DNA from 4 places in the Pseudomonas sp. LBUM1655 genome. Region 1 is predicted to be linked to each of the others. Evidence: predicted binding sites of a transcription regulator. Region 1 holds the regulator's gene; each other region holds the start of a gene.
The links. The regulator FliA, encoded in region 1, starts transcription of late flagellar genes. The targets are predictions, from matches to a motif close to CTAAAGTTTNNNNNNNNNNNGCCGNTAA.
Positions count from the first base shown of each region.

Region 2: the regulator FliA is predicted to act here: its motif matches at 2,516-2,543, upstream of ACA074_RS00645 (methyl-accepting chemotaxis protein).
Region 3: the regulator FliA is predicted to act here: its motif matches at 1,947-1,974, upstream of flgM (flagellar biosynthesis anti-sigma factor FlgM).
Region 4: the regulator FliA is predicted to act here: its motif matches at 3,936-3,963, upstream of ACA074_RS22020 (flagellar protein MotY).

Region 1 covers NZ_CP166801.1:1,779,172-1,786,876, forward strand. The annotation lists gene flhA (flagellar biosynthesis protein FlhA) at 124-2,253, shown strand; gene flhF (flagellar biosynthesis GTPase FlhF) at 2,265-3,605, shown strand; gene fleN (flagellar synthesis regulator FleN) at 3,722-4,552, shown strand; gene fliA (RNA polymerase sigma factor FliA) at 4,549-5,289, shown strand; gene ACA074_RS07995 (chemotaxis response regulator CheY) at 5,456-5,827, shown strand; gene ACA074_RS08000 (protein phosphatase CheZ) at 5,845-6,633, shown strand; gene ACA074_RS08005 (chemotaxis protein CheA) at 6,688-7,705, shown strand, end outside.
Region 2 covers NZ_CP166801.1:127,762-135,466, reverse strand. The annotation lists gene ACA074_RS00650 (SRPBCC family protein) at 1-372, shown strand, start outside; gene ACA074_RS00645 (methyl-accepting chemotaxis protein) at 520-2,400, opposite strand; rRNA gene rrf (5S ribosomal RNA) at 3,057-3,172, opposite strand; rRNA gene rrf (5S ribosomal RNA) at 3,278-3,393, opposite strand; rRNA gene ACA074_RS00630 (23S ribosomal RNA) at 3,545-6,438, opposite strand; tRNA gene ACA074_RS00625 (tRNA-Ala) at 6,689-6,764, opposite strand; tRNA gene ACA074_RS00620 (tRNA-Ile) at 6,796-6,872, opposite strand; rRNA gene ACA074_RS00615 (16S ribosomal RNA) at 6,955-7,705, opposite strand, start outside.
Region 3 covers NZ_CP166801.1:4,577,187-4,584,891, reverse strand. The annotation lists gene ACA074_RS20500 (MFS transporter) at 1-168, shown strand, start outside; gene ACA074_RS20495 (flagellar brake protein) at 234-980, opposite strand; gene ACA074_RS20490 (flagella synthesis protein FlgN) at 1,069-1,536, opposite strand; gene flgM (flagellar biosynthesis anti-sigma factor FlgM) at 1,585-1,911, opposite strand; gene flgA (flagellar basal body P-ring formation chaperone FlgA) at 2,072-2,833, opposite strand; gene ACA074_RS20475 (chemotaxis protein CheV) at 2,916-3,848, shown strand; gene cheR (protein-glutamate O-methyltransferase CheR) at 3,895-4,722, shown strand; gene flgB (flagellar basal body rod protein FlgB) at 5,055-5,465, shown strand; gene flgC (flagellar basal body rod protein FlgC) at 5,469-5,912, shown strand; gene flgD (flagellar hook assembly protein FlgD) at 5,928-6,647, shown strand; gene flgE (flagellar hook protein FlgE) at 6,678-7,705, shown strand, end outside.
Region 4 covers NZ_CP166801.1:4,921,182-4,928,886, forward strand. The annotation lists gene ACA074_RS22005 (response regulator transcription factor) at 1-247, opposite strand, end outside; gene ACA074_RS22010 (hypothetical protein) at 765-1,481, shown strand; gene ACA074_RS22015 (argininosuccinate synthase) at 1,614-2,831, opposite strand; gene ACA074_RS22020 (flagellar protein MotY) at 2,961-3,869, opposite strand; gene pyrC (dihydroorotase) at 4,030-5,076, shown strand; gene rnt (ribonuclease T) at 5,073-5,750, shown strand; gene ACA074_RS22035 (peroxiredoxin) at 5,823-6,425, opposite strand; gene ACA074_RS22040 (bacterioferritin-associated ferredoxin) at 6,740-6,958, shown strand; gene bfr (bacterioferritin) at 7,159-7,632, shown strand.

The DNA of each region.
Region 1 (7,705 bases):
AAAAAATTCCCCGCCAACCCGCTCTATTTCATTCCCCGGCAAAAGTTGGAAGGCTTCTTGCAATAGCCGCCGTGAGCCCGCTCTGGGCGTCAAAAGTTTGCTTTAAAGGAACGGGGAAAACCGGTGGATCGCTCTCAGTTATTCAACACTGCTCGCACTAATGTTGCCGACCTCAGTCGAGGCAATCTGGGCGTGCCGTTGTTGCTGCTGGTCATGTTGGCAATGATGATGTTGCCGATCCCGCCGTTCCTGCTGGACGTGTTTTTTACCTTCAACATTGCTCTGTCGATCGTCGTCCTGCTGGTCTGCGTTTACGCGCTGCGGCCGCTGGATTTTGCGGTGTTCCCGACCATTCTGCTGGTCGCGACATTGCTGAGGCTGGCGTTGAACGTGGCGTCGACGCGGGTGGTGATGCTCCACGGGCAGGACGGCCACGCCGCCGCCGGTAAGGTGATCCAGGCCTTTGGTGAAGTGGTGATCGGCGGTAACTACGTGGTCGGTATCGTGGTCTTCGCGATCCTGATGATCATCAACTTCGTTGTGGTGACCAAGGGTGCCGGGCGGATTTCCGAGGTGAGCGCACGTTTCACCCTCGATGCAATGCCTGGCAAACAAATGGCCATCGACGCCGACCTCAACGCCGGCCTGATCGACCAGAACCAAGCCAAGTCGCGCCGTCAGGAAGTCGCCCAAGAGGCTGAGTTCTACGGTTCGATGGACGGTGCCAGCAAATTCGTTCGCGGTGACGCCATCGCCGGTTTGCTGATTCTGTTCATCAACCTCATCGGCGGCATGGCTGTCGGTATCTTCCAGCACAACATGACCTTCGCCGACGCCGGCAAGGTTTACGCCTTGCTGACCATTGGTGACGGTTTGGTGGCGCAATTGCCATCACTGTTGTTATCAACAGCGGCAGCGATCATGGTGACCCGTGCTTCCGGTTCGGAAGACATGGGCAAACAGATCAACCGTCAGATGTTCGCCTCGCCGAAAGCGCTGGCGGTGGCTGCTGGTTTGATGGCGGTCATGGGCCTGGTGCCGGGCATGCCGCACTTCTCGTTCCTGAGCATGGCTGCACTGGCCGCCGGTGGCGCGTATCTGTTCTGGAAGAAACAAAACGTCGTCAAGGTGCAGGCGCTGCAAGAGGTCAAGCGTCAGCAGGAACTGCTGCCGTCGCCGGCCCGCGCCATGGAAACCAAGGAGCTTGGCTGGGACGATGTGACCCCGATCGACATGATCGGCCTGGAAGTCGGTTATCGCCTGATTCCGCTGGTGGACCGCAATCAGGGCGGACAATTGCTGGCGCGGATCAAAGGCGTGCGCAAGAAGCTCTCGCAGGATCTGGGCTTCCTGATGCCCACTGTGCACATTCGTGACAACCTCGATCTGGCGCCGAGCGCCTATCGCCTGACCCTGATGGGCGTGATCCTTGCTGAAGCCGAGATCTACCCGGATCGCGAACTGGCGATCAACCCGGGCCAGGTCTACGGCACGCTCAACGGCATCAACGCCAAAGATCCGGCTTTCGGTCTGGAAGCGGTGTGGATCGAAATCAGCCAACGGGCGCAGGCGCAATCCCTTGGTTACACCGTGGTTGATGCGAGCACTGTGGTCGCGACCCACTTGAACCAGATTTTGTACAAGCATTCCAGTGAGCTGATCGGCCACGAGGAAGTGCAGCAACTCATGCAATTGCTGGCCAAAAGCTCGCCGAAACTGGCCGAAGAGCTGGTGCCGGGTGTGGTCTCGCTGTCGCAGTTGCTCAAAGTGTTGCAGGCGCTGCTGGCCGAACACGTGCCGGTACGCGATATCCGCAGCATTGCCGAAGCTATCGCTAACAACGCCGCGAAGAGTCAAGATACCGCCGCGCTGGTGGCCGCCGTGCGCGTCGGCGTATCCCGCGCCATCGTCCAAAGCATTGTAGGCACTGAGTCCGAGCTGCCTGTGATCACGTTGGAGCCAAGGTTGGAACAAATATTGCTCAATAGTCTGCAGAAGGCAGGACAAGGCTCGGAAGAGGGCGTTCTGCTGGAGCCAAGCATGGCCGAGAAGCTGCAACGGTCGCTCATCGAAGCGGCGCAGCGTCAGGAAATGCAAGGTCAGCCGGTGATCCTGTTGGTAGCAGGCCCGATTCGCGCGATGCTTTCGCGCTTCGGTCGCCTCGCAGTTCCGGGGCTGCACGTGCTGGCCTACCAGGAAATCCCGGACAACAAGCAAGTGACGATCGTTGCGACAGTAGGGCCCAACGGCTGAGGTAGTGGTTTATGCAAGTTAAGCGTTTTTTCGCCGCCGATATGCGTCAGGCCATGAAGCTGGTTCGTGATGAGCTGGGCGCTGATGCCGCCATCATTGGCAACCGCCGCATTGCCGGCGGCGTCGAGCTGACGGCGGCGCTGGATTACAAACTGTCGGCGCTGGCGCCACGGGTTCCGAACATGGAGCTCGAGGATGAATTGCGCAAGACCCAGTCGCGTATCGTCACTGCACAAGCCGAACTGAGCCTGCGTGGCGAAGCCGACGGCAATAGCAATCGCCAGATCTTTGCCGGGCTGCCGTTGACCGCTGGCCTGCCGCTGACTGCCGCCGAACCGTTGAGCGAGCCGACTTACGCTGCGCCAGCGCGTTCAGCTCCGGCACCTGCGCAATCGTCTGGCGGTGTTGATCCGCGTGCACTGGATTCGATGCGTTTTGAATTGAACAGCCTGCGCGAGCTGATGGAAGTCCAGCTCGGCACCCTGGCCTGGAATCAGCTGCAAGGCAGCCGTCCGGCGCAAGCCAACCTGTATCGCCGTCTGCAACGGATCGGTCTGTCCGGCCCGCTTTCGCGCGACTTGCTGGCGATGATCACTGATATCGAAGAACCTCGTCAGGCCTGGCGCATGTTGCTGGCGCACCTGGCGCGGATGATTGCCGTACCGGAAGTCGAGCCGCTGGAAGAGGGCGGTGTGATTGCGATGGTCGGCCCTGCCGGCATGGGCAAGACCACCACGCTGGCCAAGCTTGCTGCGCGCTATGTGCTCAAATACGGCGCGCAGAACGTCGCGCTGGTGAGCATGGACAGTTTCCGCATCGGTGCTCAGGAACAACTGAAGACCCTGGGCCGGATTCTCAACGTGCCGGTAACCCACGTCGATCCGGGCCAGTCGCTGGTCCAGGCGCTGGATCCGCTGCTGCGCAAACGCGTGGTGCTGATCGATACTGCCGGCCTGCAAGCCAGCGATCCGGCACTGCGCATGCAGCTCGAAAGCCTGGCCGGTCGTGGCATTCGTTCAAAAAATTATCTGGTCTTGGCAACCACCAGCCAGAAACAGGTTCTAACCGCCGCTTATCACAGTTACAAGCGTTGCGGGCTCGCCGGGTGCATCCTGACTAAACTGGATGAAACGGCCAGCCTTGGCGAAGTGTTGAGCCTGGCGATCAGTCATGAATTGCCGGTCGCGTACCTGACCGATGGCCCACGGATTCCGGATGATTTGCATCTGCCGCGCCGTCATCAACTGGTCAGCCGCGCCGTCAGCGTGCAAATGCAGGAAGAACCCAGCGAAGAAGCCATGGCTGACATGTTCGCTGATATCTATCACAGCCCGACCAAGCAGGTAGGCTGAGGTATTCATGAACAGTTTTTGTACCTACATCGATGGTCTGCCACGCATTGTTCCGGTTGTGAACGCGCAGCCAGTAATGTGGCCTCCGTCTATGCAAGACAAGGTAAAGAAATAACATGGGCAGCATGCATCCCGTACAGGTGATCGCGGTGACCGGCGGCAAAGGTGGCGTCGGCAAGACTAACGTGTCAGTGAACTTGTCTCTGGCGCTGGCAGAGCTTGGCCGTCGGGTCATGCTGCTGGACGCCGATCTGGGGCTGGCGAACGTCGACGTTCTGCTGGGCCTGACGCCCAAACGCACGCTGGCCGACGTGATCGAAGGCCGCTGCGAGCTGCGCGACGTTTTGTTGCAAGGCCCGGGCGGGATCCGCATCGTGCCCGCTGCGTCCGGCACTCAGAGCATGGTTCACCTCAGCCCGGCGCAACATGCCGGTCTGATTCAGGCCTTCAGTGACATCGGCGACAATCTCGACGTTTTGGTGATCGACACCGCTGCGGGTATTGGTGACTCGGTAGTCAGTTTTGTTCGCGCCGCGCAAGAAGTGTTGCTGGTGGTCTGCGACGAGCCGACCTCGATCACTGACGCTTACGCCCTGATCAAGTTGCTCAATCGCGATTACGGCATGAACCGCTTCCGCGTCCTGGCCAACATGGCCCAGAGCCCGCAAGAAGGTCGCAACCTGTTCGCCAAATTGACCAAGGTCACGGATCGTTTTCTTGACGTGGCCCTACAATACGTCGGCGCCGTGCCTTACGACGAAAGCGTGCGCAAGGCGGTGCAGAAGCAGCGTGCGGTCTATGAAGCCTTTCCGCGCTCCAAGTGCGCGCTGGCGTTCAAGGCGATCGCCCAGAAGGTCGACACCTGGCCGCTGCCTGCCAACCCGCGCGGCCACCTTGAGTTTTTCGTCGAACGCCTCGTGCAGCAAACGGCAGGGCCTGTGCTATGACCGCCAGCGGTATGAATTACTACAAGAAGTCGGCACGTGACGCGCAGTACGAATTGATCGAGCGTTACGCGCCACTGGTAAAACGCATTGCCTATCACCTGCTGGCGCGATTGCCGGCGAGTGTGCAGGTCGAGGATCTGATCCAGGCCGGGATGATCGGTCTGCTCGAAGTCTCGACCAAATATGACGCCAGCAAAGGCGCCAGTTTCGAAACGTACGCGGGCATTCGAATCCGCGGCGCGATGCTCGACGAAGTGCGCAAAGGGGACTGGGCGCCACGCTCGGTTCACCGCAACACCCGTATGGTCAGTGACGCGATTCGTGCAATTGAAGCTAAAACCGGCCGTGATGCTAAAGATCACGAGGTTGCGGCCGAACTCCAATTGAGTCTCGACGATTACTACGGGATTTTGAATGACACCCTGGGCAGCCGCTTGTTCAGTTTCGACGACCTGTTGCAGGACGGCGAACACGAAGGGCTGCACGAGGATGGCGCCAGTGCTCATCTTGAGCCGTCACGCGATCTGGAAGATGAACGCTTCCAGGCAGCGCTGGCGGACGCGATTGCCAATTTGCCGGAGCGTGAGCGACTGGTGTTGGCGCTGTACTACGACGAAGAGCTGAACCTCAAGGAGATCGGTGAAGTCCTTGGCGTCAGTGAATCGCGGGTCAGCCAGTTACACAGCCAGTGCGCGGCCCGTTTGCGGGGGCGTTTGGGGGAGTGGCGAGCGCGCTGAAGGCAGTGTGGGGACACTGCGAACGAGGCTGGTGCGGTGATAAACGGCACCGGTCTTGCTCTGTTGTGCTCCAGACAGTCTTCGAGTGCTGCGCCGATTGATTGAAGTGGCGCGTCCAGGTGCTGGGCGCGTTTAAGACTGCTTGGAGGTCGAATTGAACAAAGACATGAAAATCCTCATCGTTGATGACTTCTCAACGATGCGGCGGATCATCAAGAACCTGCTGCGGGATCTTGGGTTCACCAACACCGTAGAGGCCGACGATGGCGTCACCGCCATTCCGGTACTCAACAGCGGCAGCATCGACTTTCTGGTAACGGACTGGAACATGCCGGGCATGACCGGTATCGATCTGCTGCGTCACGTGCGTGCCGATGAAAAACTCAAGCACCTGCCAGTGCTGATGGTGACCGCTGAAGCCAAGCGCGAGCAAATCATCGAGGCCGCTCAGGCCGGTGTGAACGGCTACGTGGTCAAACCTTTCACGGCTCAGGCGTTGAAAGACAAAATCGAGAAGATTTTCGAACGCATCGGCTGATGACGCGCGGGGGAGCTATGGAGCATAACGAATCTTCACAGGGCGATTTTGAATCGACCCTGAAAAAACACGCGGTCGAACTGGTCGAGAGCCTTGAAAAAGGCAGGTTCGGCGACGCTGTGCAACTGATCCATGAGCTCAATCAGACCCGTGACCGCGGCCTGTATCAGGAAGTGGGCAAGCTCACACGCGAACTGCACAGTGCGATCGTCAACTTCCAGATCGATCCGCACATGCCGCAGGCCGAGGAAGTGTCGCAAATCACCGACGCCACCGAACGCCTGGGCTATGTGGTCAAGCTGACAGAAGCCGCGGCCAACCGCACCATGGATCTGGTGGAAAGCGCCACGCCGGTGGTCAATGGTCTGGCTGAAGAAGCCCAGGCCTTGAGCACCGATTGGGGTCGTTTCATGCGTCGTGAAGTCGGGGCTGAAGAGTTCCGCGAACTGGCGCGCCGGGTCGACGGTTTTCTGTCGCGCAGCAGCACGGACAACCGTGCGGTGTCGAGCAATCTGAACGACATCCTGCTGGCTCAGGATTATCAGGACCTTACCGGTCAAGTGATCAAGCGTGTGACCCAACTGGTCACCGAAGTCGAAAGCAATTTGCTCAAACTCGTCCTCATGGCCAGTCAGGTGGACCGCTTTGCGGGCATCGAACATGACCGTGCGGCGATGCTTGCAGAAAAAGATCCACAAAAACATCTCTCGCAGGGTGAAGGTCCGCAGATTCATGCCGATAAACGAGAAGACGTTGTGTCCGGTCAGGACGATGTGGACGATTTGTTATCCAGCCTTGGATTCTAGAGTTTTTGAATTTTAGGTTTTTTGGGTTTTTAGACCTGTAGGAGCACCCCATTAATGAGCTTCGGCGCCGATGAAGAGATCCTTCAGGATTTCCTGGTTGAGGCCGGCGAGATTCTTGAGCAACTGTCCGAACAACTGGTCGAGCTGGAAAGCCGTCCGGATGACGCAGATCTGCTCAACGCAATTTTTCGCGGTTTTCACACTGTAAAAGGGGGCGCCGGCTTCCTTCAGCTCAACGAGCTGGTGGAGTGCTGTCACATCGCCGAAAACGTGTTCGACATCCTGCGCAAGGGTGAGCGTCGCGTTGATGCAGAACTGATGGACGTTGTCCTCGAAGCACTGGACGCGGTGAACAGCATGTTCAGCGAAGTCCGTGAACGTGCCCCGATCACCGCTGCGACTCCGCAACTGCTGGCTGCACTGGCACGTCTGGCCGAGCCGCAAACGGCGGATGAAGCCCCGGCTTCGCCAGTGGCCGAGATGATCGAGGAACTGGTCGTCGAGGGCGATTCTGGCGACATCACCGATAACGAATTTGAACAGTTGCTGGACTCGCTGAACGCCGTCAAGGCCGAAGCCGAGGCCCCGGCCGCTGCTGCACCTGCGCAAACTGCCGATGCGGCAGCCAGCGATGAAATCACCGATGCCGAGTTCGAGTCGTTGCTCGATCAACTGCACGGCAAAGGTCAGTTTGCAGCCGACGCGGTCACGCCAGCAGCGGCCAAACCTGCGGCACCTGCGGCGGGCGACAGTTCGGACATCACCGACGACGAATTCGAAGCACTGCTCGATCAGTTGCACGGCAAAGGCAACTTCGCCGTTGAAGCGCTGGAGTCGGCAATTGCTTCGGCACCTGCTGCGCCTGCCGCTCCGGTGGCTGCCGCTGCCGGCAGTGATCTGATCAGCGATCACGAGTTCGAATCGCTGCTCGACGAATTGCACGGCAAAGGCAAGTTCACTGAAGTTGGCGCCGCTGCTGCAGGCTCCGCTTCGACAGTCGCCACGCCTGCCGCGAAGGCACCGGTCGCTGCTGCGCCGAAACCTGCCGCCAAGCCTGAGCCAAAAGCTGAAG
Region 2 (7,705 bases), 1.7 Mb from region 1:
GCAGTGGTCGGCAACTTCGGCGGTTTCGATCAATTCATCCCGGCGCTGTCGCACATTGAATTGACCGGCGAGGGCGTGTCCTCGCTGCGCAAGAAATGCTTCAAGGACGGCAACGTGGTGGTCGAGCAACTCAACTCCCGCGATGAACAGGCGCGGAGCATGACCTGGACAACGATCTACAACACCTTGGGCGTGGCCAATCTGTGGGCGGCGATGAATGTGGAGCCGTTGGGTGCGGGGAAGTCGCGGGCGACCTGGACGATCATTGCCGAGCCTGCCAGCGGTGGGGCCGAGGCGCTGCCGGGGTTCAAGGATTTTGTGCAGGGGTTTGCCGATGATGCGATGGGGAATGTTTTGAAGCTGTTTGTTTAATGCTTTGGTTTGGCGGTGACTGAGCTACCGCTATCGCTGGCAAGCCAGCTCCCACAGAGTCCAAGTCGTTCACACATTTCGTGTTCGCCAAGAATCCTGTGGGAGCGGGCTTGCCCGCGATGAACGATAACGCGGTCTGACTTAAGGTCAGATTTTGAAACTGTCGACCAACTGCTTCAGGCGGTTGGCCTGCTGCGACAACGCATCACAATCCTTCAACGTTTCGTTGAGGTTGGCCACACTCTGCTGGTTCAACAGGTTGATCTGGTTAACGTCGACGTTGAGGGTTTCCACCACCGCGGTCTGCTCTTCAGTGGCGGCCGCTACCGACTGGTTCATACCGTCGATTTCGCCGATGCGCTGGGTCACGCTGACCAGACGCAAACCGGCCTGGTTGGCCACTTCAACGCTCTGCTCACTGGACGCCTGACTGGCGTTCATGGTGGTCACCGCTTCACGCGAACCGACCTGCAACGAAGTGATCATCTTGTGGATCTCTTCCGCCGACTCCTGGGTGCGATGGGCAAGGTTACGCACCTCGTCCGCCACCACCGCAAAGCCACGCCCGGCTTCACCGGCACGTGCCGCTTCGATGGCGGCGTTGAGCGCCAACAGGTTGGTCTGCTGCGAGATGCCTTTGATCACATCGAGGATGTGTCCGATGTTGTCGGTGCTGGCATTCAGGGTTTCGATCTGGGTGCACGACAGGCTAATCTTCTGCGACAACTCGGTCATTGCCAGAATGGTTTGCTCAACCACTTGGCGACCGTCATCGGCCTGCTCGCTCGCGCCGCTGGCGTGCTGCGAAGCATCGGCGGCGTTGCGGGCGATTTCCTGAGTGGCGGCGCCCAGTTCGTTGATCGCCGCGGCCACGCTGTTGGTGCGCGCACTTTGCTCGTCGGAGCCGACGATGGAAGCGTTGGACGACGCCATCACCCGTTGCGACAGGTCATGGACCTGACGGGTTGCCGAAGACACTTCAGAAATCGACGCGTGAATCCGTTCAACGAATTGGTTGAACGAGCTGCCCAGTTCGCCGAATTCGTCTTTGCTTTCTACGACCAGACGACGAGTCAGATCGCCCTCGCCCTGAGCGATGTCCTGCATCGCGCGGCCCATGGTGGTCAGCGGACGCATCAACACGTTGATCAACAGGCTCAACAACAGCGCAATTGCGCCCACCGCAACGAACATGGCAATCAGCGCCGAAGTACGGAATTGGCTGAGTGCGGCGTAGGCTTTATCGCGATCGATCGACAGACCGATGTACCACTGAGCATTCGGCAAATCGCTGACCGGGGTGAACGACAGGATGCGTTCCTGGCCGTTGAGCAGCACGTTCTGGTTGCCCTTCTCGATGCGTACGCTGGAGTTCGGATAAATGTCCTTCAGGTTCTTCATCACCTGATCTTTGTCCGGGCTGACGATCACCTGACCATCGGCACTAACCAGGAACGCATGGCCGAGGCCACCGAAGTCCACCGAGTTGATGATCTTTACCAGGGTTTCCAGGCTCAGGTCACCACCGACCACACCGAGCAGTTCGCCGTTCTTCTTCACCGGCATGGCGATGGTCACCACCAGGCCACCGACCGCCGCCATGTACGGCGGCGTCAGCATGGTTTTGTCGGCGATTACCGCCTGCTTGTACCAAGGACGCTGACGTGGGTCATAGCCGTCCGGCATCTTCGCGTCAGGGCGCTGGGTGAATACACCGTTGGCCTGGCCGACGTAGGTGAACTGGAAGTTCGAGGTGAAGGCCGGTTGATCAACCAGGCCCGGGAAATCGGCGTCCTTGCCCTGATGGGCAACGTTCTGCGCGAGGTTTTCCAGCACCAGAATCCGCCCGCTCATCCAGTTCTGCACACTGCTGGCGGTCAGATCACCGGCCTGCTGCACGGAGGATTGGAGGTTCTGGCGAATGGTGTTTCGCTGCAGATAGTCGTTGTAGAGAGTGAATAAAGCGAAAGCCAGGACCACGACGCCCGAGGCGGCCAACAGGATTTTATGGCTGAACTTGAGATTCATTTCATGGGACTTCTTATGCAAAAGTGGGGATGCGTTCCGGGATGCAACATTCCATGTACAGCGCAGGCAGCGTTCTTCTGGCTGCTCTGATTTGGTGCACGCATGTCTCACCAGTCTGTCGGCACGAGTCGGAGAAATCTTAGGGCTGTGCGGAAAATGGATGGCATTTGCGGAAGATTCCCGCCGAACGGCGTGCTAGAGCGTTCGCCGCGTGGTGTTTTTGACTGATGCCTGGGCGCCAGTTGCATATTCTGTAAGCTTTAAGGGCAGTCTGACCATCGAGTCCTGAGTGGCGCCCTACGCGAGTCTGAATTTTTGCTACATGCGCGAAGCGCAACGTCGCAGCAACAGCCCAACAGCCTGCTATCAGTTCCAAGCGAATGCGTTGTGCATAAAAAAGCCAGCCCTTGAAGTTCAGGGGCTGGCTTTGTCATATCTGGGAGCAGATTTTCATGCTTGTATTCGATCATTGGTATCAGCGGACAAGTATTGATCGCAAGCTTGGATGTTTTGATTGAGGACTATCAGGGATTGGCGTCTACATCTGGTGTGCCGTATCAGCAAGGCTCGCAAAGCTGTTTGATCGTCTACTTTTAGCAAGCCCGTAAACGAGAAAACCCCTGTCTGCGTTAGCAGACAGGGGTCTCGGAATTCAATCTTGACGATGACCTACTCTCACATGGGGAAACCCCACACTACCATCGGCGATGCATCGTTTCACTGCTGAGTTCGGGATGGGATCAGGTGGTTCCAACGCTCTATGGTCGTCAAGAAATTCTGTATCTGGCGCGTCAACACGGTAACGAGCCAGCAAAAATCGGTACTTCTACTAAAACAAAACCCCAACTGCTTTCGCAATTGGGGTTTCGGAATTTAATCTTGACGATGACCTACTCTCACATGGGGAAACCCCACACTACCATCGGCGATGCATCGTTTCACTGCTGAGTTCGGGATGGGATCAGGTGGTTCCAACGCTCTATGGTCGTCAAGAAATTCGGGTACTGAGTCGTGACCTGATGGCCTCGCTTCAGCAAATTGGGTATGTGACAGCTGTCGGTGTTTTGTGAACATCGAACTTTCGGTTCGTTTCGTCTTCACACACCGCAATCTGGCCTTTCGACGCAAATTGCTTGGGTGTTATATGGTCAAGCCTCACGGGCAATTAGTATTGGTTAGCTCAACGCCTCACAGCGCTTACACACCCAACCTATCAACGTCGTAGTCTTCGACGGCCCTTCAGGGAACTCAAGGTTCCAGTGAGATCTCATCTTGAGGCAAGTTTCCCGCTTAGATGCTTTCAGCGGTTATCTTTCCCGAACATAGCTACCCGGCAATGCCACTGGCGTGACAACCGGAACACCAGAGGTTCGTCCACTCCGGTCCTCTCGTACTAGGAGCAGCCCCTCTCAAATCTCAAACGTCCACGGCAGATAGGGACCGAACTGTCTCACGACGTTCTAAACCCAGCTCGCGTACCACTTTAAATGGCGAACAGCCATACCCTTGGGACCGGCTTCAGCCCCAGGATGTGATGAGCCGACATCGAGGTGCCAAACACCGCCGTCGATATGAACTCTTGGGCGGTATCAGCCTGTTATCCCCGGAGTACCTTTTATCCGTTGAGCGATGGCCCTTCCATACAGAACCACCGGATCACTAAGACCTACTTTCGTACCTGCTCGACGTGTCTGTCTCGCAGTCAAGCGCGCTTTTGCCTTTATACTCTACGACCGATTTCCGACCGGTCTGAGCGCACCTTCGTACTCCTCCGTTACTCTTTAGGAGGAGACCGCCCCAGTCAAACTACCCACCATACACTGTCCTCGATCCGGATAACGGACCTGAGTTAGAACCTCAAAGTTGCCAGGGTGGTATTTCAAGGTTGGCTCCACGCGAACTGGCGTCCACGCTTCAAAGCCTCCCACCTATCCTACACAAGCAAATTCAAAGTCCAGTGCAAAGCTATAGTAAAGGTTCACGGGGTCTTTCCGTCTAGCCGCGGATACACTGCATCTTCACAGCGATTTCAATTTCACTGAGTCTCGGGTGGAGACAGCGCCGCCATCGTTACGCCATTCGTGCAGGTCGGAACTTACCCGACAAGGAATTTCGCTACCTTAGGACCGTTATAGTTACGGCCGCCGTTTACCGGGGCTTCGATCAAGAGCTTCGCGTTAGCTAACCCCATCAATTAACCTTCCGGCACCGGGCAGGCGTCACACCCTATACGTCCACTTTCGTGTTTGCAGAGTGCTGTGTTTTTAATAAACAGTCGCAGCGGCCTGGTATCTTCGACCGGCATGAGCTTACGGAGCAAGTCCTTCACCCTCACCGGCGCACCTTCTCCCGAAGTTACGGTGCCATTTTGCCTAGTTCCTTCACCCGAGTTCTCTCAAGCGCCTTGGTATTCTCTACCCAACCACCTGTGTCGGTTTGGGGTACGGTTCCTGGTTACCTGAAGCTTAGAAGCTTTTCTTGGAAGCATGGCATCAACCACTTCGTCATCTAAAAGATGACTCGTCATCAGCTCTCGGCCTTAGAATCCCGGATTTACCTAAGATTCCAGCCTACCACCTTAAACTTGGACAACCAACGCCAAGCTGGCCTAGCCTTCTCCGTCCCTCCATCGCAATAACCAGAAGTACAGGAATATTAACCTGTTTTCCATCGACTACGCTTTTCAGCCTCGCCTTAGGGACCGACTAACCCTGCGTCGATTAACGTTGCGCAGGAAACCTTGGTCTTTCGGCGTGGGTGTTTTTCACACCCATTGTCGTTACTCATGTCAGCATTCGCACTTCTGATACCTCCAGCAAGCTTCTCAACTCACCTTCACAGGCTTACAGAACGCTCCTCTACCGCATCATCCTAAGATGATACCCGTAGCTTCGGTGTATGGTTTGAGCCCCGTTACATCTTCCGCGCAGGCCGACTCGACTAGTGAGCTATTACGCTTTCTTTAAAGGGTGGCTGCTTCTAAGCCAACCTCCTAGCTGTCTAAGCCTTCCCACATCGTTTCCCACTTAACCATAACTTTGGGACCTTAGCTGACGGTCTGGGTTGTTTCCCTTTTCACGACGGACGTTAGCACCCGCCGTGTGTCTCCCATGCTCGGCACTTGTAGGTATTCGGAGTTTGCATCGGTTTGGTAAGTCGGGATGACCCCCTAGCCGAAACAGTGCTCTACCCCCTACAGTGATACATGAGGCGCTACCTAAATAGCTTTCGAGGAGAACCAGCTATCTCCGAGCTTGATTAGCCTTTCACTCCGATCCACAGGTCATCCGCTAACTTTTCAACGGTAGTCGGTTCGGTCCTCCAGTTAGTGTTACCCAACCTTCAACCTGCCCATGGATAGATCGCCCGGTTTCGGGTCTATTCCCAGCGACTAGACGCCCTATTAAGACTCGCTTTCGCTACGCCTCCCCTATTCGGTTAAGCTCGCCACTGAAAATAAGTCGCTGACCCATTATACAAAAGGTACGCAGTCACCCAACAAAGTGGGCTCCCACTGCTTGTACGCATACGGTTTCAGGATCTATTTCACTCCCCTCTCCGGGGTTCTTTTCGCCTTTCCCTCACGGTACTAGTTCACTATCGGTCAGTCAGTAGTATTTAGCCTTGGAGGATGGTCCCCCCATATTCAGACAAAGTTTCTCGTGCTCCGTCCTACTCGATTTCATGACTAAGAGATTTTCGCGTACAGGGCTATCACCCACTATGGCCGCACTTTCCAGAGCGTTCCGCTAATCTCAAAGCCACTTAAGGGCTAGTCCCCGTTCGCTCGCCACTACTAAGGGAATCTCGGTTGATTTCTTTTCCTCAGGGTACTTAGATGTTTCAGTTCCCCTGGTTCGCCTCTTGCACCTATGTATTCAGTACAAGATAACCATCTTATGATGGCTGGGTTCCCCCATTCAGACATCTCCGGATCAAAGTCTGTTTGCCGACTCCCCGAAGCTTTTCGCAGGCTACCACGTCTTTCATCGCCTCTGACTGCCAAGGCATCCACCGTATGCGCTTCTTCACTTGACCATATAACCCCAAGCAATCTGGTTATACTGTGAAGACGACATTCGCCGAAAATTCGATAATACTCAATTCAGAGTAACTCACAAATTTTACCTTAGCCTGATCCGTTACCAGTGAAAGTAACGTTCAGTCTATCTTTCTATCACATACCCAAATTTTTAAAGAACGATCTAATCAAAGACTAGAAATCAACATTCATCATCACATCGATGGAATGCTCATTTCTAAGCTTTCAAAACTTCAGAAGCAGTAGTGGTGGAGCCAAGCGGGATCGAACCGCTGACCTCCTGCGTGCAAGGCAGGCGCTCTCCCAGCTGAGCTATGGCCCCGTATTCTCTACAGGCGTTTCCCACACAAAATTGGTGGGTCTGGGCAGATTCGAACTGCCGACCTCACCCTTATCAGGGGTGCGCTCTAACCAACTGAGCTACAGACCCAATTTCGGGCTGCTTCTTATCGTCTTCTTCAATGAATCAAGCAATTCGTGTGGGAACTTATGGAGCAGCTGATGTCGTCGATTAAGGAGGTGATCCAGCCGCAGGTTCCCCTACGGCTACCTTGTTACGACTTCACCCCAGTCATGAATCACACCGTGGTAACCGTCCTCCCGAAGGTTAGACTAGCTACTTCTGGTGCAACCCACTCCCATGGTGTGACGGGCGGTGTGTACAAGGCCCGGGAACGTATTCACCGCGACATTCTGATTCGCGATTACTAGCGATTCCGACTTCACGCAGTCGAGTTGCAGACTGCGATCCGGACTACGATCGGTTTTATGGGATTAGCTCCACCTCGCGGCTTGGCAACCCTTTGTACCGACCATTGTAGCACGTGTGTAGCCCAGGCCGTAAGGGCCATGATGACTTGACGTCATCCCCACCTTCCTCCGGTTTGTCACCGGCAGTCTCCTTAGAGTGCCCACCATTACGTGCTGGTAACTAAGGACAAGGGTTGCGCTCGTTACGGGACTTAACCCAACATCTCACGACACGAGCTGACGACAGCCATGCAGCACCTGTCTCAATGTTCCCGAAGGCACCAATCCATCTCTGGAAAGTTCATTGGATGTCAAGGCCTGGTAAGGTTCTTCGCGTTGCTTCGAATTAAACCACATGCTCCACCGCTTGTGCGGGCCCCCGTCAATTCATTTGAGTTTTAACCTTGCGGCCGTACTCCCCAGGCGGTCAACTTAATGCGTTAGCTGCGCCACTAAGAGCTCAAGGCTCCCAACGGCTAGTTGACATCGTTTACGGCGTGGACTACCAGGGTA
Region 3 (7,705 bases), 2.8 Mb from region 1:
GCCCTCGACCCGCGTGTTGATGAGCAGGTGGTGCAGGAGCAGATGCAGAATACGGTCACGCCGGAACCAGAACCAGAACCTGAGATAGAACCGGAGTCTGAGCCGGCAGTAAGTCCGGATGACGACAGCGACAAACCCACCCCGGATATCAGTGGCGCCAGGCCTTGAAGCATCGCCGGAAGTAAAAAAGGGCAGTCCCGCCAAGGACTGCCCTTTTCATTTGCATGTTCGAATCACATGTCGTCTTTATCGAAACGCCGTGCTTCACGCTGCAACTGATAGACGAAGCGTTCAACGTTACGTGCCGCCTGACCACTGATGTTGTGGAAGCGCAGACCGGCAAACGTGATGTTGAGTTTTTCTTCGAAGTGCAGATAACGCAGTTCTACGGAGACCGGCTGATTGCCGAACAGCGGCGGGGCGATCATGCGGTCGTAGACCTGGCCCAGTTGCAGGCGCTCGGTGATGTCACCTTCAAAGCGCAGTTTGCAACCGGTGGCGGAAATATCCAGCAGCTTGCCGTTGATTGGCGCCTTGAGCTTTTCACCGCCCAGTTCGACGCCGACCAGGTCGGTCAGCTTCAATGCGGCGCGGAAGGCGTTGCGGCGTTGGTGGTAAACCACCTCGGTCGGCAGCTCGCCAGTGTAAAAGCGGTCGCCGTCGGATTCTTCGATGTTCAGCGTGCCGGTGCATTCCCAGGCAATGCGTACACCTTCATGAAAACCTTCGATCTTGAACGGTTCGCCGGCGAGCAAGAAGCGCTCGCCATCGCGCGGGATCATTTCGTCCAGAGCCATTGATGCGGTGTCGCGGTCGACTTTGATCAGGTAGGTCTGGAAACGCTGGCTGCGTTCATGGAACGTGATGATCAGCGGGTCGTGGCTATCTTGCAGCTGGCGCAGGTTGCTGGAGATTTCCAGTGACGTGGTGAGCACCTTTGGGGGCTGCGGAGCATCATCCGCGCTTAGCGTGTTGGACACGGTTTATCACTCTCCAGACAAAATATGACAACTGGCCAGTATTTTGCCAGTATGTTTCGCGAGTTGATAGGGCTGGCGCATCAACGGCTCATGCCTGGCTGAATGTACGCGGCTTGGCGGGTTTGGCAAAAGTGCCGCTGGCGTCATACAGCGCTGGCGGTTCGCCCCCGTTGAGGATTTTCAGCTGATTGGCCGTGGCGGCCTGCTGTACCTGGATCGACTGGCCATTGTTGACGTTGGCCGCCTGGCATTGGGCGATGAGGTCAGTCAACAAGTCGCTCTTGCTGAGCAACTGCTCGCCGATGCTCGACTGGCTGGCGAGTTGCTCGAGACCCTGCCGATTGGTCGGCAGGTTGAGGCTGGCGAGGATTTCGCTGCGTTTGCGGCCATGCTGTTCAAGCAGAATGATCAATGCCTGTTTGCGCGCCAGAATTTCTTCCAGCAGTGGCATGTCGCGACCGTGCAAGGCGAGGGATTCGGTTTGCAGTAACTCCAGCAATTGTTGAGCTGGAGCAAAGTCGTCGATGATCAGTTGCAGTAAATTAGTGTCGTGCATGGCTGGCCTTGGGTTTTAAGCGTCCAAAAGCCTGGCGCAGGCAAAAGCCTAGCGCTGGGCTTCGAAGTTGAGCAGTTTGCTGGCTACACGGTTGCTGTCGACTTTATAGCTGCCATCGGCAATCGCGGCTTTCAACTCGGCCACACGGGCTTTGTCGACAGCAGGTTGATCGCGCAGCTTGTCAGTGACCTTCTGCAACTGTTGAGCCTCATTGCTGAGGTGTACCGATTCCCCGCTCTTTGCGGTACTGGCCGATTCGGCCTGGGTATTCAGCGGCGCGGAGGTGCCGGTTTCGGCGGTTTCCTTGGCGTTGCTGGTACGTGTACTGCCCGTAAGTGACGAGGAGCTGTTCAAACGGCTGAAATCGATGACCATGATAAAAACCTCTGGGAATTTGGACGCTTGCCATGTTTTCGGCCATCCCCTGGAAAACTTTAGGCCCATTTATCAATGAGCTTGCATGCGCCGGCGCGTGTCCTGCTGCGGCACAGTTTAGGGAAGCGACGGGGTCCGCGCCAGTTTTCTCATCAGCGTTTTACATGGACACTTCCACCTGGCCCGGCGCGGTGACCTGCGCCTTGATGACTCGTTGGGAGTTAAGGTTTTTCACCCGGATCTGTTCTTTCAGGCCGCCATTGGCCAGGGCTTCACCGGGCATGCGCACGGCGAGCGTGCCGCTGCGGGCGGTGATGACCACTTGATCACCCTTGCGCACGACTTCGGCCTGTTCCAGATGCACCAGGGTAATGACCTGATCAGCGACCGTTGGTCGGGTTAATTTTTGCCCGATCGCTTCGTCCACCGACGTCAAGAAACCTTGATTGATCACGCTGACGTCGCGCTCGCGCAAGGTCACGTCCTGAGGTTCGATTATCCCGGCGCGTTTGAGCGGTCGGGTGGTGGTCACAATCTCGCGAAACAGGCGGACTTGAGCGGGCACGAACACCGTCCAGGGCGAGGCGCCTTCACAGCGAACCTTCACGGTTACCCGGCCCAGCGGACGTGCCGGACTCTCCAGAGACGCTGTCAATTCCTTGTCGCACATAGGCATGCGCATACGGGGGTCGAGCTGGTTGACTTCGATTTCGTAGCGGCCTTCCGTTTGACTGGTTGCCAGATAGTCTTCTACGGTGAACTCAAGAAAGCCCTGAGTGACGCCGATAAGCATGTCAGGCAAGGTAACCGCATCAGCAATGGCAGGGCTGCCGGCGAAGAAGAAGCAAACGGCGGACACCGCGCAAAGCCCTCTGCGAAGGGGAGATGTCAGGCGTCGGAAAAATGTCGTTTGAGCGTTCATACGAGTTAAAAAGCAAGCGCCGTGCCGTTTAGCAATGAATGTGCGTCGCAACAACACTTGGCGTTGGTGTAGGAGTCTGGGCATGGCTGGTGTAATGGATTCGGTGAACCAGCGCACGCAACTGGTAGGGCAGAATCGCCTGGAGCTGTTGTTGTTCCGTCTCGACGGCCAGCAGCTCTATGGAATCAACGTGTTCAAGGTGCGGGAAGTGCTGCAATGCCCGTCGCTGACGTTGATGCCCAAGTCCAGTCCTGTCGTGTGCGGGGTGGCGAATATCCGGGGGGCGACCATTCCGATCCTTGATCTGGCAATGGCGACCGGTTCCGGGGCGTTGAAAGACAAGAAAAATCCGTTCGTGATCATCACGGAGTACAACACCAAGACCCAGGGATTCCTGGTCCGCTCGGTGGAGCGCATCGTCAACATGAACTGGGAAGAGATCCATCCACCGCCCAAGGGCACGGGTCGCGATCATTACCTGACCGCTGTGACTCGGGTGGACAATCAGTTAGTCGAAATCATCGACGTCGAGAAGGTACTGGCCGAAGTTGCGCCAACGCCGGAAGCGATCTCGGTGGGTGTGGTTGATGTCGAGACGCAGACCAAGGCGTTGTCGCTGCGGGTGCTGACCGTCGATGACTCGTCGGTGGCGCGCAAGCAGGTCACGCGTTGCCTGCAGACGATCGGCGTCGAAGTGGTGGCGTTGAACGACGGCAAGCAGGCGCTGGATTACCTGCGCAAGCTGGTCGACGAGGGCAAGAAGCCGGAAGAAGAGTTCCTGATGATGATCTCCGACATCGAGATGCCGGAGATGGACGGGTACACCCTGACGGCGGAAATCCGCGGCGACGCGCGCATGCAAAAGCTTCATATCATCCTGCATACTTCGTTGTCCGGGGTATTCAATCAGGCGATGGTCAAGAAAGTCGGTGCCGATGACTTTTTGGCCAAATTCCGTCCTGATGACCTGGCATCCCGGGTAGTCGACCGGATCAAAGCAGCAGATATCAGCTAGGGGCCTTTTGTCCCTGGCGGTCAACACGATTTAAGAGGCGGCATCATTGTCTACGGGTAATTTGGATTTCGAACAGTTCCGGGTCTTCCTGGAAAAAGCCTGTGGCATTTTGCTCGGTGAAAACAAGCAGTACCTGGTCTCGAGCCGTCTCAACAAACTGATGGAGCAGCAAGGCATCAAGTCACTGGGTGAGCTGGTCCAGCGCATCCAGACCCAGCCGCGCAGCGGTTTGCGCGAGCAGGTGGTCGATGCCATGACGACCAACGAAACCCTGTGGTTTCGTGACACCTATCCGTTTGAAGTCTTGAAGAACAAGGTGCTGCCCGAGGCCATCAAGGCCAGCCCCAACCAGCGTCTGCGGATCTGGTCGGCGGCTTGCTCGTCGGGGCAGGAACCGTACTCGCTGTCGATGTCGATCGACGAGTTCGAGCGGACCAACCTCGGCCAGTTGAAGATGGGCGTGCAGATTGTTGCCACGGACTTGTCCGGCCTCATGCTGAACAATTGCAAGACCGGCGAGTACGACAGCCTGGCGATCGGGCGCGGTTTGTCTGCCGATCGTTTGCAGCGTTACTTCGACCCGAAAGGGCCGGGGCGCTGGGTGATCAAGGCGCCGATCAAGAACCGGGTGGAGTTTCGCTCGTTCAACTTGCTCGACAGCTATGCCGCGCTGGGCAAGTTCGACATCGTGTTCTGCCGCAACGTGCTGATCTACTTCTCCGCCGAGGTGAAGAAAGACATCCTGTTGCGCATTCACAGCACGTTGAAGCCGGGCGGTTATCTGTTCCTTGGCGCTTCCGAAGCGCTGAACGGTTTGCCGGATCATTACCAGATGGTCCAGTGCAGCCCGGGGATCATTTACCAGGCGAAATGATTGCATCGGCAACACAAAAAAACGGGAGGCCCTCAAAGCCTCCCGTTTTTTTATGCCCGATGATTCTGCTTCATGTAGGAGCTGCCGAAGGCTGCGATCTTTTGATTTTGTTTTTGAAGATCAAAAGATCGCAGCCTTCGGCAGCTCCTACAGGGCAAGGGCAGGGCTGAGAGCGGCAGAAAAGCGGCATCTGGCGGAAACCGGTTGCCGCTTTTCTGGCATTGCCGCTTTGCCGATGCCCGGCAAAGCCCCGGTTTATGGGGACTTCTCGCATTGGCACGCCGCTTGCTAAAGCTCAGTTACGAAAAACCGGTCACCCGAAGGTTCCCGACATGAGCATCAGCTTCGATAAAGCGCTCGGCATTCACGAAAAAGCCCTGGGCTTCCGCGCCCAGCGTGCCGAAGTCCTGGCCAACAACATCGCCAACGCCGATACCCCGAACTACAAGGCGCGGGATCTGGAATTCTCCAAAGTGCTCGAAGCACAGACCGAGAAAACCAAGAGCGGTGGCACGTTTGCCCTGAACATGACCAACAGCCGTCACATCGAGGCTGAAGGACTGGGCAACGGCGACGAGTCGCTGATGTATCGCACGCCGATGCAACCGTCGATCGACCAGAACACCGTGGATGCACAACTGGAACAGTCGAATTACGCGGAAAACGCCGTCGGCTTCCAGGCCAGCTTCACGCTGCTCAACAGCAAATTCAAAGGGCTGGTATCAGCCCTGCGCGGAGAGTAATCCATGTCCCTGTCCAGCGTTTTCAACATTGCCGGTAGCGGCATGAGCGCACAAACCACGCGTCTGAACACCGTGGCTTCGAACATCGCCAACGCCGAAACCGTCTCTTCGAGCATCGACCAGACCTACCGCGCCCGTCACCCGGTGTTCGCCACCATGTTCCAGGGTGGCCAGAACAGCGGCAGCAACTCGCTGTTCCAGAGCCAGGATGCGGCCGGTCAAGGCGTGCAGGTACTCGGTGTGGTCGAAGACCAGAGCAACCTCGAAGCGCGTTACGAGCCGAACCATCCGGCCGCTGACGGCAAAGGCTACGTCTACTACCCGAACGTCAACGTGGTGGAAGAAATGGCTGACATGATTTCCGCGAGCCGTTCCTTCCAGACCAACGCCGAAATGATGAACACCGCCAAAACCATGATGCAGAAGGTACTGACCCTCGGTCAGTAATAAGGGGCGACTGCCATGAGTGTTTCCGATTCCACCAGCGGCGTAAGCATCAAAGACGTTCTGGCCAATTCTTCGGTCAAGACCGGGACGACCACTGATGGTCTGGCTGCGGCCACCAACAGCGCCACCGGCAAGCAGGCTTTGGGCAAAGATGCCTTCCTGCAACTGCTGGTCACCCAACTGAAGAACCAGAACCCGCTCGATCCGCAGGACAACAGCGAGTTCGTCGCTCAGTTGGCGCAGTTCAGCAGCCTGGAAGGCATCACCACGCTGAACGACACCGTCACCGGCATTGCCGGCAACTACAACTCCTCGCAAGCATTGCAGGCGTCGTCGCTGGTTGGCCGTTCGGTCATCGCGCAGACCGACAAGGCTGTAGTCGACACCAGCAAAAGCCTCAATGGCACCGTCGTGGTTCCGGCCTCTGGCGCAGTTTCGCTCTCGATCAAAGATGCCGATGGCAAAGTCGTGCGCACCATCGACATGGGCACCCAGAAAGCCGGCAACGCCAGCTTCATCTGGGACGGCAAGGACGCTTCCGGTGCGGTCGCGAAGGCGGGCACTTACACGTTCACCGCCAGCGCCACTTACGACGGCAAGGCCACTTCGCTGGTGACTTACCTGCCAGCGACCGTCAACAGCGTGACCATCAGCCAGACCGGCGGTGAGTTGATGCTGAACCTGGCGGGCCTGGGCAGCGTTGCGCTGTCCAAAGTACAAACCATTGGTATATAGAGCCGACTAACCGGCACAAAGGAGTGGAATATGTCTTTCAATATCGGCCTTAGCGGTCTCTATGCTGCCAACAAGCAACTGGACGTGACCGGCAACAACATCGCCAACGTTGCGACCACCGGTTTCAAATCGTCCCGTGCAGAATTCGAAGACGTGTACTCGGCCACTCGCCTGGGTACCGGTAGCAAAACCGTCGGTAACGGCGTGCGTCTGGCCAACGTTTCCCAGCAGTTCGGCCAAGGTGATGTGAGCAACACCGGCAACGTGCTGGACATGGGTATCCAGGGCAACGGTTTCTTCATCCTCAGCGACAACGGTTCCCTGAGCTACACCCGCGCCGGTGCATTCAAGACCGACGCTGAAAACTACGTGGTCGATAACAACGGTAACCGTCTGCAAGGTTACGGCGTTGATGCCAACGGCAAGATCATGACCGGCGTGCTGACTGACCTGAAGATCGACACTTCGGCCCTCAAGCCGAACGCGACGTCCAAGATCGATCAGACCATGAACGTGAACTCGGAGGACACCTTGCCTACCGTGACCACGTTCAGCCCGACTGACCTGAACAGCTACAACAAGCTCATTTCCACGCCGGTCTACGATACTCAGGGTAACGAGCACCGCATGGATCAGTACTACGTGAAAACGGGTACCAATGCCTGGCGCGTCTACACCTACATGGATGGTCGTACCCCATCGGATCCGGCCAACAACACCCTGACACCGATGACCCACGACCTCACGTTCAACTCTGATGGTTCCATCGCGACCCTGACGGCGGGCGCTGGCTGGACCAAAACCGGCAACACCCTGACCATGAGCGGCTGGATTCCAGGTGTGGTGACCAACGCGACGACCTCGCCAGTGACCTGGGGCCCGAACGGTTCCAAGGCCAACTCGACCGGTATCGCGTTCAACACCGCGTTGACCACGTCCTATAACGCTCCGACCGCGCGTACTGCGCAATATCAGGACGGTTATGCGACTGGCCAGATCTCCAGCCTGACCATCGATTCGACCGGTGTGATGACGGCTAACTTCAGCAACCAGCAGAC
Region 4 (7,705 bases), 3.1 Mb from region 1:
GGGAAGTCAACACCAGCACTTTAATAGGCATGGCAACCGAGGTAAGGCGCGCAATAACTTCCAACCCATCAAGTTTCGGTATTCCAATATCCAGAATGACAATATCCGGCATTTGTTCGCGAGCAAGTTGTAACGCATCCACACCGTTATCTGTTTCTGCAATGACTTCGTAGCCATGACGTTCCATCAGCATACGTACCGCAAGTCGAATGACGGGGTGGTCATCCACGATCAGCACTTTATTCATGGGCAAGTCCAGTTTCGCTGTTCGAATTTTTAGAGCACGCACAATATCCCAGTCACTTGCTCCATGGCATACCGGGGCTCTGATGCACTCGCATCGAGAGACATACCCTACGGGCATTGAGGATAATTCCTACAAAAAATCTGTCTCCCTCTAAACATCTGACAAAACCCACCTTTCAATCCCATGCAATATTTCAGCTTTGAACTTGTAACCGCGTGCAACCGACTTCTCTGGAGACTCCCTGTCCGAGCAGCTATTCGTTGCATTCGTCACATGGGCAAGTGAATGAATATCCGCATCACGTCATACGGAGATTACACATCCGAAACATCAAGAAATAGCCGCAATTTCTTACAGCGCCAATATACTCCCCACCCAACCATAAAGACTTGAAACAAGCTATTTATACTTAAGAGAACAGTTTTGCTATAAATAGAAACACCAACTACCCACTCACGACAATCAAGAACATATAAAGCGACTAACAATGAGAAAAATCAAAAACGAGAAAACACCCATGTTTAAAATAAAAAACAAAATCACCAACCCCATGACAGTTATCGCTATATTTGCAGCCATCTCCGAGACATCAGCTGCTATCTCTCTGCCGTTTCTCAACAATGAAGATCGCGAAATATACGTCTGGTTTCTGATCAGCTTTCCGTTTTATTTGTTACTTCTATTTTTTATTACCCTGAACTTCAACCACCGCTCACTTTATTCACCCTCTGACTTTGGCAAAGACAAGAGTTTTCTAAAGGCCAACGACCACAATGATCGCGACAACAAACGAAACATGCCGACGCAGGACACAATCGCACATTGCACGTTCGGCATATCAAGTAGTGTTGTGCCCAGCGAAACCGCTGCAGCCCAATGCGCCAACACGGGAAAAATCCATAATACGCTCGATCCGCCTCCTGGCATCATTACGAAGTCACACCGGACGCTTCAATACAATATTCAGTTGTCCGCTTCTGTAAGCAACCTGCACATCATCGATGCACGGGATATTGATGCATCGAGAGAGTTCGCCACGATTGTGGAAAAAATCCAACGCACCGACAAAAAAGCCACCCGTGTGATCGTGTTTCTTTCCAATCACGTGTCGGACGTTTCGCTGACAGAAAATGTGTTGCTGCACATCAAGCACGCGAAGAAAGGCTCAGGCACCACACTCTGCGTGGTTTACAACCTGTGCTCACAAGGGGTAACGCTGTTGGCGCGGGCCTGAAGAAAGAAGCATTGCCGAGAAGCAGATGCAGCGGAAAAACGTTCGATAAGAGCCAGACAAAGAATTTAAAAAAAGGGCGGCCTTGTCTCGAAGACAAGGCCGCCCTTTCATTGGCGCGTCAGTCTGTAAAAATCAGAACAGCTTGCGGCCCTTGTTGGCAGCAATACGCATGCGCAGGGCGTTGAGCTTGATGAAGCCCGCCGCGTCGGCCTGGTTGTAGGCACCGCCGTCTTCTTCGAAGGTCGCGATGTTGGCGTCGAACAGCGAATCGTCGGACTTGCGGCCGGTGACGATCACATTGCCCTTGTACAGCTTCAAACGAACAACGCCATTCACGTTGACCTGCGAAGCGTCGATCATCTGTTGCAGCATCAGACGCTCAGGGCTCCACCAGTAGCCGGTGTAGATCAGGCTGGCGTACTTTGGCATCAGCTCGTCTTTGAGGTGAGCGACTTCACGGTCCAGAGTGATCGATTCGATGGCGCGGTGAGCGCGCAGCATGATGGTGCCGCCCGGGGTTTCGTAGCAGCCACGGGACTTCATGCCGACATAACGGTTCTCGACGATGTCCAGACGGCCAATGCCGTGCTCGCCACCAATCTTGTTCAACGTCGCCAGCACGGTGGCCGGGGTCATTTCGACACCGTCCAGTGCAACGATGTCGCCGTTGCGGTAGGTCAGTTCCAGGTATTGCGGCTTGTCAGGCGCGTTCTCCGGGGAGACGGTCCAGCGCCACATGTCTTCTTCGTGCTCGGTCCAGGTATCTTCCAGCACGCCGCCTTCATAGGAGATGTGCAGCAGGTTGGCGTCCATCGAGTACGGGGATTTCTTCTTGCCGTGGCGCTCGATCGGGATCGCGTGCTTCTCGGCGTAGTCCATCAGCTTCTCGCGGGACAGCAGGTCCCACTCACGCCATGGCGCAATCACTTTCACACCTGGTTTGAGCGCGTAGGCGCCCAGCTCGAAACGTACCTGGTCGTTGCCCTTGCCGGTGGCGCCATGGGAAATGGCGTCAGCGCCGGTTTCGTTGGCGATTTCGATCAGACGCTTGGCGATCAGCGGACGTGCGATGGAGGTACCCAGCAGGTACTCGCCTTCGTAAACGGTGTTGGCGCGGAACATCGGGAACACGAAGTCACGCACGAATTCTTCGCGCAGGTCGTCGATGTAGATTTCTTTGACGCCCATGGCCTGAGCCTTGGCGCGAGCCGGCTCGACCTCTTCGCCCTGACCCAGGTCAGCGGTGAAGGTCACCACTTCACAGTTATAAGTATCCTGCAGCCACTTGAGGATCACCGAAGTGTCCAGGCCGCCGGAATACGCCAGAACGACCTTGTTTACGTCCGCCATGCCATCACTCCACGGGGTTCTACGGAAAGCCGAGGAGTCTACCGCCCAAACGCGATAATTTACAGAGGCGCGACAGCTTAAGACGACAAAGCGACAGAATCTGTCGAGAGCGCGACGATGACTGGCGGGTCAGGAAGTCGCTGCGGTGTTGGCCGGAGTGCTCGCTTGCGGCGCCGGAGCGGTGGTTGGCGCCACTCGCGCCAGTTTGACATTGACCCGACGGTTTTTCGCACGATTGGCCGCATTGGTGTTCGGCACAATAGGATATTGCTCGCCGTGGAAACGCACCGTGATCTGCGATTCCTGAATACCATTGGCCTTGAAAAAGTCGACCACCGCCAGCGCCCGGCGGCGCGACAACTCACGGTTGGTCAGGCGATTTCCGCTGTTGTCGGAATGGCCGTCGAGCTCGATGTGATTGACCGTAGGATCGGCCTTCATGAATTCGAGCATAACTTGCAGCTTGGCTTTGGCGGCGGCGTCGAGGTCTACGCCTTCCCCGGGGAAACCGATCTGCGACTGCTTGATCTGGTCGAAATTCTGCGGCAGCAATTTCGCCACACAGGTCTGGTAGTCGTTAAACGCCTTGCTGAACTTGACCGGCAATAAACGCACTTCCGACACTCGGCCATCACCCGAAGCACGGCGCACGACAGGACTGCGACCGTCCAGCAGGCCACTGATCAGACCGCCAGCCTGAGACTGCGAGCTGTTAAACAGGACATTGCCGCTACCGAGCCTGACGCTGCCCAGATTGATGTCACCACGGCCCGGTTGCCATGGTGCTGCGGCCGCGAGCAACGTCGCCGACCCGCCGCCCAACATGGCGTTGTAGGCGTTCAGACGGAATATCGCCTGCTCACCGGCCTTGCGCACGAATTCACCCGAACCGAAGTCGGTGATCGGTTGTGTCAGGCGGCATTCGAACTTGTCGCCGGCGACCGTCCACTCAATGTTCTCCAGGCGAGTCTGGTAGGTCAGCGCCATCGCGGGAAGGCTGGCAAACACACTGAGCAAGGCTAAATAACGCTGGCGCACGGGAGGCTCCATTGGCTTCTGAAACACAAAGACCGATTCACACTATGTTTACGGCATACCTACGGGATATCGGAAGCTTCCCGCAAAACTTGATAGCGAGTGCCTGCAAGAGTCTTTTCCGGTAGCATTCGCCTCAGTTTGACCCGCCTGGAATCCCCTCATGTCCGACCGCCTGACCCTGCTGCGTCCCGACGACTGGCACATTCATCTTCGCGATGGTGCCGTGTTGACCAATACCGTTGCCGATGTTGCGCGCACTTTTGGTCGCGCCATCATCATGCCCAACCTGGTACCTCCGGTGCGCAACGCCGCTGAAGCCGACGGCTATCGCCAGCGGATTCTCGCTGCCCGCCCGGCCGGCAGTCGTTTCGAGCCGTTGATGGTGCTGTACCTCACCGACCGCACCCAACCCGAAGAAATTCGTGAAGCCAAGGCCAGCGGTTTCGTACACGCCGCCAAGTTGTATCCGGCTGGCGCCACGACCAACTCCGATTCCGGGGTGACCAGCATCGACAAGATTTTCCCGGCGCTGGAAGCCATGGCCGAAGTCGGCATGCCGCTGCTGATCCACGGCGAAGTCACTCGCGGCGACGTCGATGTCTTCGACCGCGAAAAGATCTTCATCGATGAACACATGCGCCGTGTGGTCGAGCGTTTCCCAACGCTGAAAGTGGTGTTCGAACACATCACCACCGGCGACGCCGTGCAGTTCGTCAACGAGGCATCGGCCAACGTCGGCGCAACCATCACTGCGCATCACCTGCTGTACAACCGCAATCACATGCTGGTTGGCGGGATTCGGCCGCACTTCTATTGCCTGCCGATTCTCAAGCGCAATACGCACCAGGAAGCCCTGCTCGACGCCGCCACCAGCGGTAGCGCGAAGTTCTTCCTCGGCACCGATTCGGCACCGCACGCCCAGCACGCCAAGGAAGCCGCTTGCGGCTGTGCCGGCTGCTACACCGCGTACGCCGCCATCGAGTTGTATGCCGAAGCGTTCGAACAGCGTAATGCCCTGGACAAGCTCGAAGCGTTCGCCAGCCTCAATGGTCCGCGTTTCTACGGTTTGCCGGCCAACACCGATCGCATCACCCTGGTTCGCGAAGAATGGACCGCCCCAACCAGCCTGCCATTTGGCGAGCTGACCGTTATCCCGCTGCGCGCCGGTGAAAAACTGCGCTGGCGCCTGCTGGAGGAACACGCGTGAGTGAAGACCATTTCGACGACGAACTGGAAGGTCAAGGTGGCGGCGGCGGTTCCCGTCATCCGATGGCAGCGCGTTTTCGCGGTTACCTGCCGGTTGTCGTCGACGTAGAAACCGGTGGCTTCAACTCGGCCACCGACGCATTGCTGGAGATTGCCGCGACCACCATCGCCATGGATGAAAAGGGTTTTGTATATCCGGATCACACCTACTTCTTCCGCGTTGAGCCTTTCGAAGGCGCCAACATTGAAGCAGCGGCGCTGGAGTTCACCGGGATCAAGCTTGATCACCCATTGCGCATGGCGGTCAGTGAAGAGACGGCTCTCACCGACATCTTCCGTGGCATCCGCAAGGCGCTGAAGGCCAACGGCTGCAAGCGAGCGATTCTGGTCGGCCACAACAGCAGCTTCGATCTCGGCTTCCTGAATGCCGCCGTCGCGCGGCTGGACATGAAGCGCAATCCGTTCCATCCGTTTTCGAGTTTCGATACCGCGACACTGGCTGGTCTGGCTTATGGCCAAACCGTCCTGGCAAAAGCCTGTCAGGCAGCGGACATCGATTTCGACGGCCGTGAGGCGCACTCGGCGCGTTACGACACAGAGAAGACTGCCGAGCTGTTCTGCGGCATCGTCAACCGCTGGAAACAGATGGGTGGCTGGGAAGACTTCGACGACTGATCGTCGCCGTTTCAACCGCGCATAAAAAACCGGCCACGTGGGCCGGTTTTTTTGTACCTCGACGTTGATGCCTTACAGGGCAGCAGCGTTCTCGGTCAGGTATGCAGCAACGCCTTCTGGCGAAGCGTTCATGCCTTTGTCGCCTTTCTTCCAGTTGGCAGGGCAGACTTCGCCGTGCTCTTCGTGGAATTGCAGAGCGTCGACCAGACGGATCAGCTCTTCCATGTTACGGCCCAGCGGCAGGTCGTTGATGATCTGCGAGCGGACAACGCCCTTGTCGTCGATCAGGAACGCGCCACGGAAAGCCACGCCGCCTTCGGATTCAACGTCGTAGGCCTTGGCGATTTCGTGCTTCATGTCGGCAGCCATGGTGTATTTCACCTGACCGATGCCGCCATTGTTCACTGGAGTGTTGCGCCAGGCGTTGTGGGTGAAGTGCGAGTCGATCGACACAGCGATCACTTCAACGTTGCGTGCTTTGAAGTCAGCCATGCGGTTGTCCAGAGCGATCAGCTCGGACGGGCAGACGAAGGTGAAGTCCAGTGGGTAGAAGAACACCAGGCCGTATTTGCCTTTGATGGCCGAGGACAGGGTGAAGCTGTCAACGATCTCGCCATTGCCGAGTACGGCCGGGACGGTGAAGTCAGGGGCTTGTTTGCCTACGAGTACGCTCATTGATATCTCCTGGTGTAAAAACTTGAAGTTCAGGGTCCGGGCCAGCCTGCCACCCTGAGGCGACAGCCCTGTGACACGAACCCCCTTCGCAAGGGCCGACCATCATACACTGCGTTTTTGGCCTGTCCTTAACGGTTTTTTAAAGCAGGCGGATAACGGCGTTGCATTTACAGGGCCAGGCAGATGGCCAGTCACTACCGCTCGTCAGTCACTCGCTAATCCCGGCAAAAGCCTTCCGAAAGCACTTTGACAATCATTCTCGTTAACATTAAGATCCATCGCAATTGAGTCACAACCAGCGACGGTTCTCACTTATGTATGTTTGTCTCTGCACTGGCGTCACCGACGGTCAAATCCGCGATGCGATCTATGAAGGTTGCTGCAGCTACAAAGAAGTGCGCCAAGCCACCGGCGTCGCCAGCCAATGCGGCAAATGTGCCTGCCTGGCCAAGGAAGTGGTTCGCGAAACCCTGACGAAGCTGCAAACCGCCCAGGCTGCGATCCCCTATCCAGTAGAATTTACTGCTGCGTAATTACCCCTATTTCAAAGAACCGGACTTATGTCCGGTTTTTTTATGCCCGCAAATCAATCGGTTAGGCTCTAGACGCGGAACACAAACATTCTTATTCAGATTTATTTTCATTTATTATTCAATAACTTAGGTTTGACACTTATAAACGTGCAGCTCAAACTCCGCCTTATATACAGCTATTACAGGGCAGGACTCCGATCATGAAAGGCGACATTACAGTCATCCAGCATCTCAACAAGATCCTTGCCAATGAGCTGGTCGCGATCAATCAGTACTTCCTGCATGCGCGCATGTATGAAGATTGGGGCCTGAACAAGCTGGGCAAGCACGAGTACAAAGAATCCATCGACGAGATGAAGCACGCGGACAAGCTGATCAAGCGCATCCTGTTCCTCGAAGGCCTGCCGAACGTGCAGGATCTGGGCAAGCTGCACATCGGTGAGCACACCAAAGAAATGCTGGAGTGCGACCTGCGTATCGAGAAGACCGGCCACGCCGACCTTAAAGCCGCCATCGCGCATTGCGAGACCGTTGGCGACTTCGGTAGCCGTGAACTGCTCGAAGACATTCTCGAATCCGAAGAAGAACATATCGACTGGCTGGAAACCCAACTGGGCCTGATCGACAAAGTCGGTCTTGAGAACTATCTGCAATCGCAGATGGGCGAAGAGTAAGTTAGCGCCCGCTAAACTTGCGACACTAAAAAGCCCCGCCCTCTTTCGAGGCGCGGGGCTTTTTATTGCCCGG